2 regions of the Cupriavidus oxalaticus genome follow, and region 1 is predicted to be linked to the other one. Evidence: riboswitches for the same ligand, from Rfam matches in the RefSeq annotation. Region 1 holds a riboswitch; the other holds the start of a gene.

Region 1 (4,208 bases):
CAGCGTGGGCCGGTTACCTTGGGCGGCGGTCATGGGAAGCGGGGCGTTCATGGGCAAGAACCTCGTGGGGAGCGCCGCGGCAGGTGGTCAGCCGTGCCGCAGCGCTGCAAATTCGCTTGTCGTTCCCGCGCATACCCAAAGGGCACGTGGGCGGGAACGACGAAATATCAGGCGCCGACGCTGGCCTTGTACGCGTCGGCCGACATCAGGCCGTTGACGTCGTCGCTGTTGGCCGGCTTGAGCTTGAACAGCCACGCGTCGAATGCGTCGGCATTGACGCTTTCCGGCGCGGCCGTGGCGGCCTCGTTGACGGCAATCACTTCGCCGGCCACCGGGGCGTAGATGTCGGAAGCGGCCTTCACCGATTCGACCACTGCCAGCGCGTCGCCGGCACCGACCGACTTGCCCACCTCGGGCAGTTCCAGGAAGACGATGTCGCCCAGCGCGTCCTGTGCGTGGTCGGTGATGCCGATGGTGAGCGTGCCGTCGGTTTCGACGCGCACCCACTCATGCGACTCGGTGTATTTGAGGTCGGCGGGGAAATTCATGAAGGTTCTCCGGATTCAGATCTGTTTCTTGTTGGGTGATGCCTGCCCGGCAACGCTGCCGGCAGGCGAGGGCGACCGTTGGGTGAGCGGGTGCTTCCCTTAGCTCACGAGTGCCTTGCCATTACGCACAAACGGCAGTTTAACCACAGTCGCGTTGAGTTTGCGGTCGCGAATCTCCACCTGCACGGTGTCGCCGACGTTCACGCCTTTCGGCAGGCGCGCGAACGCGATCGATTGCGACAGCGAGGGGCTGAAGGTGCCGCTGGTGATTTCGCCGTCACCGGCAGGCGTGATGACTTTCTGATGGGCACGCAGTACGCCGCCCTTGTCCCGCAGGATCAGGCCGAGGAACTGCTGCTGTTGCCCGTTGGCGGCCAGCGCCGTCTTGCCGGTGAAGTCGCGCTCGCTCTGCAGGTCGACGGTCCAGGCCAGGCCCGCGTCCAGCGGCGAGGTGTTGATGTCCATGTCCTGGCCATACAGGTTCATGCCGGCTTCCAGGCGCAGCGTGTCGCGCGCACCCAGGCCAGCCGGGCGCACGCCCGCGGCGTTCAGCTTTTCCCACAGGCCGGCGACGCTGGCCGCCGGCACGACCAGCTCGAAACCGTCTTCGCCGGTGTAGCCGGTGCGCGCGACCATGACCTCGCCGAGCGCGGAGTCCTGGACCACGGCAGCGTTGAAGGGCTTGAGCGCGTCGGAAGGCTGGGTCGACGGGAAGGTGCTCCACACCTTGGCGCGGGCGTTGGGCCCCTGCACCGCGACGATCGCCAGCGGCTGCACGCCCTCGGGCGCCACGTCTTCACGGCGCGGCGTGATGGTCACGCCGCTCCCGGTGGCCTCGTTGCGGGCGCGGATCCAGTCGATATCGCCGACCGCGGTGCCGGCGTTGACCACCAGGCGGAAACGGTCCTCGGCAAAGAAGTAGACGATCAGGTCGTCGATGACGCCGCCTTTTTCGTCGAGCATGCAGGAATAGAGTGCCTTGCCCGGCGTCTGCAGCTTGTCGACGTTGTTGGCCAGCAGGCCGCGCAGGAAGGTACGGGTATTGGCGCCGCTGAGGTCGACCACGCACATGTGCGACACGTCGAACATGCCGGCGTCGGTGCGCACGGCATTGTGCTCTTCGATCTGGGAGCCGTAGTTGACCGGCATATCCCAGCCGCCGAAGTCGACCATGCGGGCGCCGAGGGCGCGGTGGATGGCATTGAGGGGCGTGGCCTGGAGCGTCATGGAATCCTCGGGGGCAATGTCGGGTTGCGAAAACAAAAAAGGGCCATCCGCCGCAACGATCGCTATGCCCAAATGGCCAAGCGATCCGCTGCGGCGGATGACCCCTCTGTCCTCGATACCTGAGAGATTACGAGGCGGATCCGGTGGACCGGATCCGATCAACATCTGCCTCGCGCGCCCCTTCGGTGGGCACGCTCGCCACGCATGGCGGGTGCCGCTCTCCAGAGTTCGGCATGCATCGTGTGCATGTTGCATGCCGATCCGAACGGTCCGTGGTGCCTGAGAGTTTTCGGGTGATACCCCTTCGGCGGCGCAGTTGTGCGCGCTCTCCCGGTCGGATGCGCGCAATGTACGGGAGGCCCCGGCCTTTGTCAAACCAGGCCGGACGGCCGCCCGGCGGCTGTACCCGTTCCTGCGCCCCGCCGCCAGGGGTGGATCGCAGCGTCCTTATTTACGCTTGTCGTCGGTCACGACGTTACCGATCACGCCGCCCACGGCCGCGCCACCCAGCGTACCCAGTGCGCTGCCCTCGGTCAGGATGGCGCCGCCCACGGCACCCGCACCCGCGCCGATGGCGGTATTGCGTTGCTTCGGGGTCATGTCCGCGCAACCGGCGAATGCCGCGACCGTCGCGCCGATCAGGGCCACCTTGGTCAATCTCTGCAGGGTTTTCATTGTTGGCTCCGAGTGATGGATATTGCATGTCCGAGACACGCCTGGACATGATGGTTAGAACCTGGCGCAGGTTCATTGGCTCCGGGCTTTACGAAGTGTTACGCCAGTGACACAAGGAGGGGCGACGATGCGGCAGGTGCTGACTGACCGGTCGCGGCCAGCGTGTTAACATCGACAGCTTTGCCGCCGGGCGCGTGTGCTGCCTGCCCCTGGCGCGCGCCTCGCCGCCCCATCTCCCGACCGCCCTTCGCATGAGCCATGGCCTGAATTCCGCCCAATCCGAAGCCGTCCGCTACCTGGACGGCCCCTGCCTGGTGCTGGCCGGGGCGGGCTCCGGCAAGACCCGCGTGATCACGCAGAAGATCGCGCACCTGATCGAGGACAAGGGCTTCGAGCCGCGCCATATCGCCGCCGTGACCTTCACCAACAAGGCGGCCAAGGAGATGCAGGAGCGCATCGGCAAGCTGATGGAAGGCAAGACCACGCGCGAAGGCAAGCGCATCCCGCTCAGGCAGCTGACGGTCTGCACCTTCCATTCGCTGGGCGTGCAGATCCTGCGCATGGAGGCGGAGCACGTGGGCCTCAAGCCGCAGTTCTCGATCATGGACTCGGACGACTGCTTCGGCCTGATCCAGGAGCAGCTCGGCACCACCGACAAGAAGCTGATCCGCGGCGTGCAGAGCACGATCTCGCTGTGGAAGAACGGCATGGTCGACCCCGAGGCCGCGATCGCGCAGGCCGCGGTTTCCGGGAATGCCGACGAGCACCAGGCCGCGCTGGTCTACCGCAACTACGTCGCCACGCTGAACGCCTACCAGGCGGTGGATTTCGACGACCTGATCCGCCTGCCCGCGGAGCTGTTCGCGCGCAATGAGGCGGTGCAGCTCAAGTGGCAGAACCGGCTGCGCTACTTCCTGGTCGACGAATACCAGGACACCAACGCCTGCCAGTACCAGCTGCTCAAGCTGCTGGCGGGCGGCTCGCACCTGCGCGCGCCGGCCTTTACCGCGGTGGGTGATGACGACCAGGCCATCTACGGCTGGCGCGGCGCCACCCTGGACAACCTGCGCGGGCTGCAGACCGACTTCCCCGACCTCAAGGTGATCAAGCTGGAGCAGAACTACCGCTCCACCGTGCGCATCCTGGAAGCGGCCAACGCGGTCATTGCCAACAATCCCAAGCTCTTCGACAAGAAGCTGTGGAGCGAGCACGGCATGGGCGATCCCATCGCCATCCACCCGATGAACGACGAGGAGCACGAGGCCGAGTCGGTGGTGTTCCGCCTGTCGGCGCACAAGTTCGAGCGCCGCGCGCAGTTCCGCGACTACGCCATCCTGTACCGCGGCAACCACCAGGCGCGGCTGTTCGAGCAGATCCTGCGGCGCGAGCGCATTCCCTATGTGCTGTCGGGCGGCCAGAGCTTCTTCGACAAGGCCGAGATCAAGGACATCTGCGCCTACCTGCGCCTGATCGCCAATCCCGACGACGATCCCGCCTTTATCCGCGCGATCACCACGCCGCGCCGCGGCGTCGGCAACACCACGCTCGAAGTGCTGGGCACGTTCGCCGGGCAGGCCAAGGTGTCGTTGTTCGAGGCGGCGATGATGGGCGGCATCGAGGGCAAGCTGCAGCCGCGCCAGCTGGAGCCGCTGCGGGTGTTCTGCGAATCGATGGTGCGGCTGGCCGACCGCGCGGCCAAAGATCCGGCCACCGAAGTGCTCGACGACCTGATGGCCGGCATCCACTACGAGGCCTACC
Region 2 (4,208 bases), on a different replicon from region 1:
GCCAGCTGCGCGGCGAGGCGCACCCGGCGGTGCAGGTCAAGAACTGCGACCTGGCGCTGGCGCAAGGCACCGGCGGCTACCTGGGCTCGCGCCACGGCAGCGCCACCCTGATCCTCGAGCGCGAATGATGAACGATCGCCGGAGCAACTGACATGACGACCCCGTACACTCCCATGGCCTACAAGGCCCCGGACGAACAGCCCGACAACATCGAATTCTGGCAGGCCGCGCGCGAAGGCCGGCTGCTGGTCAAGCACTGCCAGTCATGCGGCAAGACGCACTGGTATCCGCGCACGCTGTGCCCGTTCTGCATGGGCGATACGGTCTGGAAGACCGCCAGCGGCCGCGGCACCATCTACTCGTACAGCGTCACGCGCAAGGCCGGTCCGCAGGCGTATTGCATTGCCTATGTGACGCTGGACGAGGGCGTGACCATGATGACCCATATCGTCGATTGCGATCTCGATGCGGTGCGCATCGGGCAGAAGGTGAAGGTCAAGTTCGCGCCCAGCGTGGATGGGGCGCCGGTGCCGGTGTTTGCGCCGGCTTGAAGCTGAGGCCAGGCGACGTGCGCAACGCGCGTCGCTGGTTTGCTCCCCTCTCCCGCATGCGGGAGAGGGGCAGGGGGTGAGGGCAGGCGCTCGCAATCGCGACGCGCTTCACTCCGTTGACGCTCGGCCCTCACCCCCACCCCTCTCCCACTTCGCGGGAGAGGGGAGCGTCCGCAAGGGGCGGTAGTTTGGGTTTGAAATCCCGCTGCCGTCACGGCTGAATCTGCTGTCAGCCGCTCAGGCCTTCCCTAACACCATCCCACCCGGCACGGCCATCTTCTGCGCTTCCAGCGCCTGCGCCACCACCCCGGCCACCATATCCGCCGTCACCGCGGACAACGTCCAGCCCAGGTGCCCGTGCCCGGTGTTGTAGAAGATGCAGCGCGCCCGCCCGCGGCCCACGCGCGGCAGCATATCTGGCAGCATCGGCCGCAGCCCCGCCCACGGCACCACGCTGCGCGTGCTGACGCCCGGAAAGCACTGCTGCACCCATTCCACCAGCGGCCGGATGCGGTCGGCGCGGATGTCGCGGTTGAAGCCGTTGAACTCCGCGGTGCCGGCCACGCGGAAGCGGTCATCGCCCAGGCGGCTGGTGACCAGCTTGGTTTCATCGTCGAGCAGGCTGACGGTCGGCGCCGCTGCCTGGCTCGCGGCGTCGTTCAAATTGACCGTGATCGAATAGCCCTTGACCGGATAGATGTTGACGCGGTCGCCCAGCCCGGCGGCCAGCGCGCGGCTGGCGGTGCCGGCGCAGATCACCGCGCCGTCGAAGGTCGAGGTGGCGCTGTCCGCGCCTTGCTGCACGGTCACGCTGGCGCTGCGGCCATCGGTGGTGACCTTGCGCACGTCCTCGCCGTAGCGGCAGCGCACGCCCATGCGCTCGATGGCGGCGGCCAGTCCGCTGGTGAACTTGTGGATATCGCCGGTCGAATCGCTTTCGGTGAAATAGCCGCCGTAGTAGGTGCCGGCCAGCGTCGGCTCGATTGCGCGCATTTCCGCCGGCGTCACCGCGCGGCGTTCCAGCCCGCCCTGCGCCAGCAGGGCCGAGACGCGGCCCGCGTGCTCGAAGCCCGCCTTGTCGCGGTAGATATGCAGGATGCCTTCAGGCTTGTGGTCGAAGTCGATGCCTTCCTGCGCCGCCCACGCGAACAGGTGCTCGCGCGCCGCGATGGCCAGGCGCGCCGTTTCGATGGTGTTGCGGCGGTAGTGCGGGATCGAGGCGATGAACTCGGCGAACCAGCTCAGCTTGTGCCAGCTCGGCCGCGGGTTGACCAGCAGCGGGGCGTCGCTGCGCAGCATCCACTTCAGGCCCTTGACGATGGTGGACCAGTGCGTCCAGACCTCGGCGTTGGAGGCGGACAGCTGCCCGCCGTTGGCGAACGAGGTTTCCATCGCGGCGTAGCGATGGCGCTCGAACAGGGTGACGGAGAAGCCGCGCCGGGCGAGCGCGTAGGCCGTGGTGACACCGGTGATGCCACCGCCGATGACGGCGATTGTCTTCATGATCTGGCAGTCCAGAAACGTCGGGGTGGGAGCCCGCACGCGACATGCGTGGCGGACGCCCCCTCTGTTCCTGACCTGAGAGATTCACGACAGTCGCCGGTGGTACCGGGGGTACCGGGGGTACCGGAGGCGGGGCCGCTTGCTCCTTCGGTATGCCGGCTGACGATGGCGGCATTCTTCAGAGTGCTGTGACGCGTGATACCGGTCCTTTTGCCTGAGAGTTTCCGGGGCGGTTGCTCCTTCGGCGCTGTCCGCGGCGGCTGCCGCCGGATCAGTCTCTCCCAGCATCACGTTGGCGCGAACGCCAATCCGGGCAAATCTAGAGACAAAGGCCGCATGTGGATATGCGGGTAAACGTGAATGGAGCCAGGCGTGTTCGCATGGATGGGTCGAGTCGCTTCCGTACCGGCGCGGCGCTATGTCGCACTGCGTCAAACCGGCCCGCCCCCTAGAATGTCAGCACTCGCTACGCGGAGGAAGTGCGCCGTAACACGAGCCGGATACGGCGCACCGGCCGGCGAGGCAAAAGAACAGAAAGGTATTCCAGTGAGAAGAAATCGGATCGCGCTGGCCGCCTCGGCCGCGCTGATGGGCCCCGGCATCGCCGGCGCGCAGCCGGATGAACCCGTCAGCGCGCCGCAGCCCTTGCAGGAAGTCGTGGTCTCGGCGAAGACCGAGCGCGGCGAAACGCCGGCCACGCCGCCCAATACGCCATCGCCCGCCTACGGCATCAGCGCCGCGCGCATGGCGGACTTCAACGTGGTCAACACCGAAGACGCGCTCAAGTACGCGCCCAACCTCGCCGTGCGCAAGCGCTTCATCGGCGATATGAACTCGATCATCTCGGTGCGCAGCACCAGCTCGCGCCAGTCGGCGCGCGGGCTGGTCTATGCCGACGGCCTGCTGCTGTCCAACCTGCTGGGCTCCGATTTCTCCTTCCCCCCGCGCTGGTCGCTGGTCAACGCCGCCGAGATCGAGCGCGTCGACGTGCTGTATGGCCCCTATTCGGCGCTGTACCCGGGCAACTCGCTGGGCGCGACCGTGCTGATCAGCACGCGCACGCCGGAGAAGTTCGAAGGCGATGCCAGCGTGCAGCTGTTCACGCAGCGCTTCAACCTGTACGGCACGCACGACAATTTCAACGGCGTGCATGCCAACGCCTACGTGGGCGACCGCGTCGGGCCGTTCTCGTGGCTGGTCAGCGTCGACCGGCAGGACAGCAAGAGCCAGCCGCTGAGCTTTTACACCGCGGCGCGTTCGACAAGGCCCGCCAATGCGACGGATGTCGCTGTATCCGGTGCCTATTTCGATCAGGACCAGACGGGTCGCGATCGGGTGGTAATGGGTGTCAATAGCGAGGGCGTTACGCACACAGTCCAAGATCAATTCAAGGTCAAATTGGGCTATGACATCACGAACACCCTGCAGGCACAGTTCACGGCCGCCTACTGGCAGCAGGACCGTTCCAACAGCACCGGCAGCTACCTGCGCGATGCCAATGGCAACGTGGTGTCGAACGGCCCGGTCAATATCGGCGGCTATCAATACGTGATTCCGGCCAACGCCTTTGCCCCGAGCAACGGCGAAGACGCGCGCTGGCTCTACGGCCTGTCGCTGCGCACGCGCAACGAGACCGGCTGGAACTTCTCCGGCGTGGCATCGCTGTTCGATGTCAGCAAGGACATCAGCCGCACCGCCAGCACCGCGGGCAATGGCCCGGGCACGGTGACCTATGGCGACGGTACCGGCTGGCGCACGCTTGACCTGAAGGCCGACTACCGCCCGCAGCAGCTCAAGGGCGGCCACTGGGTCACCCTCGGCTACCACTACGACAACTACCGGCTCAGCAACACCACCTACAACACCTCAGACTGGCAGGCCGCCACCATCTCCGCGTTCAACAACGCCTTTGCCGGCAAGACCGAGACGCAGGCGCTGTACGCGCAGGACGCGTGGTACTTCGCCGAGGACTGGAAGCTGATCCCGGGCGTGCGCTGGGAACACTGGCGCGCCTATGATGGCAGCCGCAGCCAGCCGGGCGTGGATGTCGCCTACCCGGTGCGCAGCGAGTCCAACTGGTCGCCCAAGCTGGCGCTGGAAAAGGCCATCGGGCAGGACTGGCTGGGCCGGCTCTCGCTGGGCCAGGCCTACCGC

Evidence for each region. Region 1 has a riboswitch for glycine ahead of gcvT (glycine cleavage system aminomethyltransferase GcvT). Riboswitches for the same ligand answer to the same signal wherever they lie in the genome.
Region 2: linked by a shared signal. The riboswitch ahead of JTE92_RS01980 (D-amino acid dehydrogenase) and the one ahead of gcvT (glycine cleavage system aminomethyltransferase GcvT) in region 1 are both predicted to bind glycine.

What each region holds. Positions count from the first base shown of each region.
Region 1 is NZ_CP069812.1:3,694,241-3,698,448, reverse strand. It holds gene gcvP (aminomethyl-transferring glycine dehydrogenase) at 1-51, opposite strand, end outside; gene gcvH (glycine cleavage system protein GcvH) at 168-548, opposite strand; gene gcvT (glycine cleavage system aminomethyltransferase GcvT) at 648-1,775, opposite strand; glycine riboswitch at 1,872-2,010, opposite strand; glycine riboswitch at 2,032-2,118, opposite strand; gene JTE92_RS29580 (YMGG-like glycine zipper-containing protein) at 2,223-2,450, opposite strand; gene JTE92_RS29575 (UvrD-helicase domain-containing protein) at 2,702-4,208, shown strand, end outside.
Region 2 is NZ_CP069811.1:441,976-446,183, forward strand. It holds gene JTE92_RS01970 (thiolase family protein) at 1-128, shown strand, start outside; gene JTE92_RS01975 (Zn-ribbon domain-containing OB-fold protein) at 153-551, shown strand; gene JTE92_RS01980 (D-amino acid dehydrogenase) at 789-2,054, opposite strand; glycine riboswitch at 2,109-2,246, opposite strand; glycine riboswitch at 2,247-2,348, opposite strand; gene JTE92_RS01985 (TonB-dependent receptor) at 2,601-4,208, shown strand, end outside.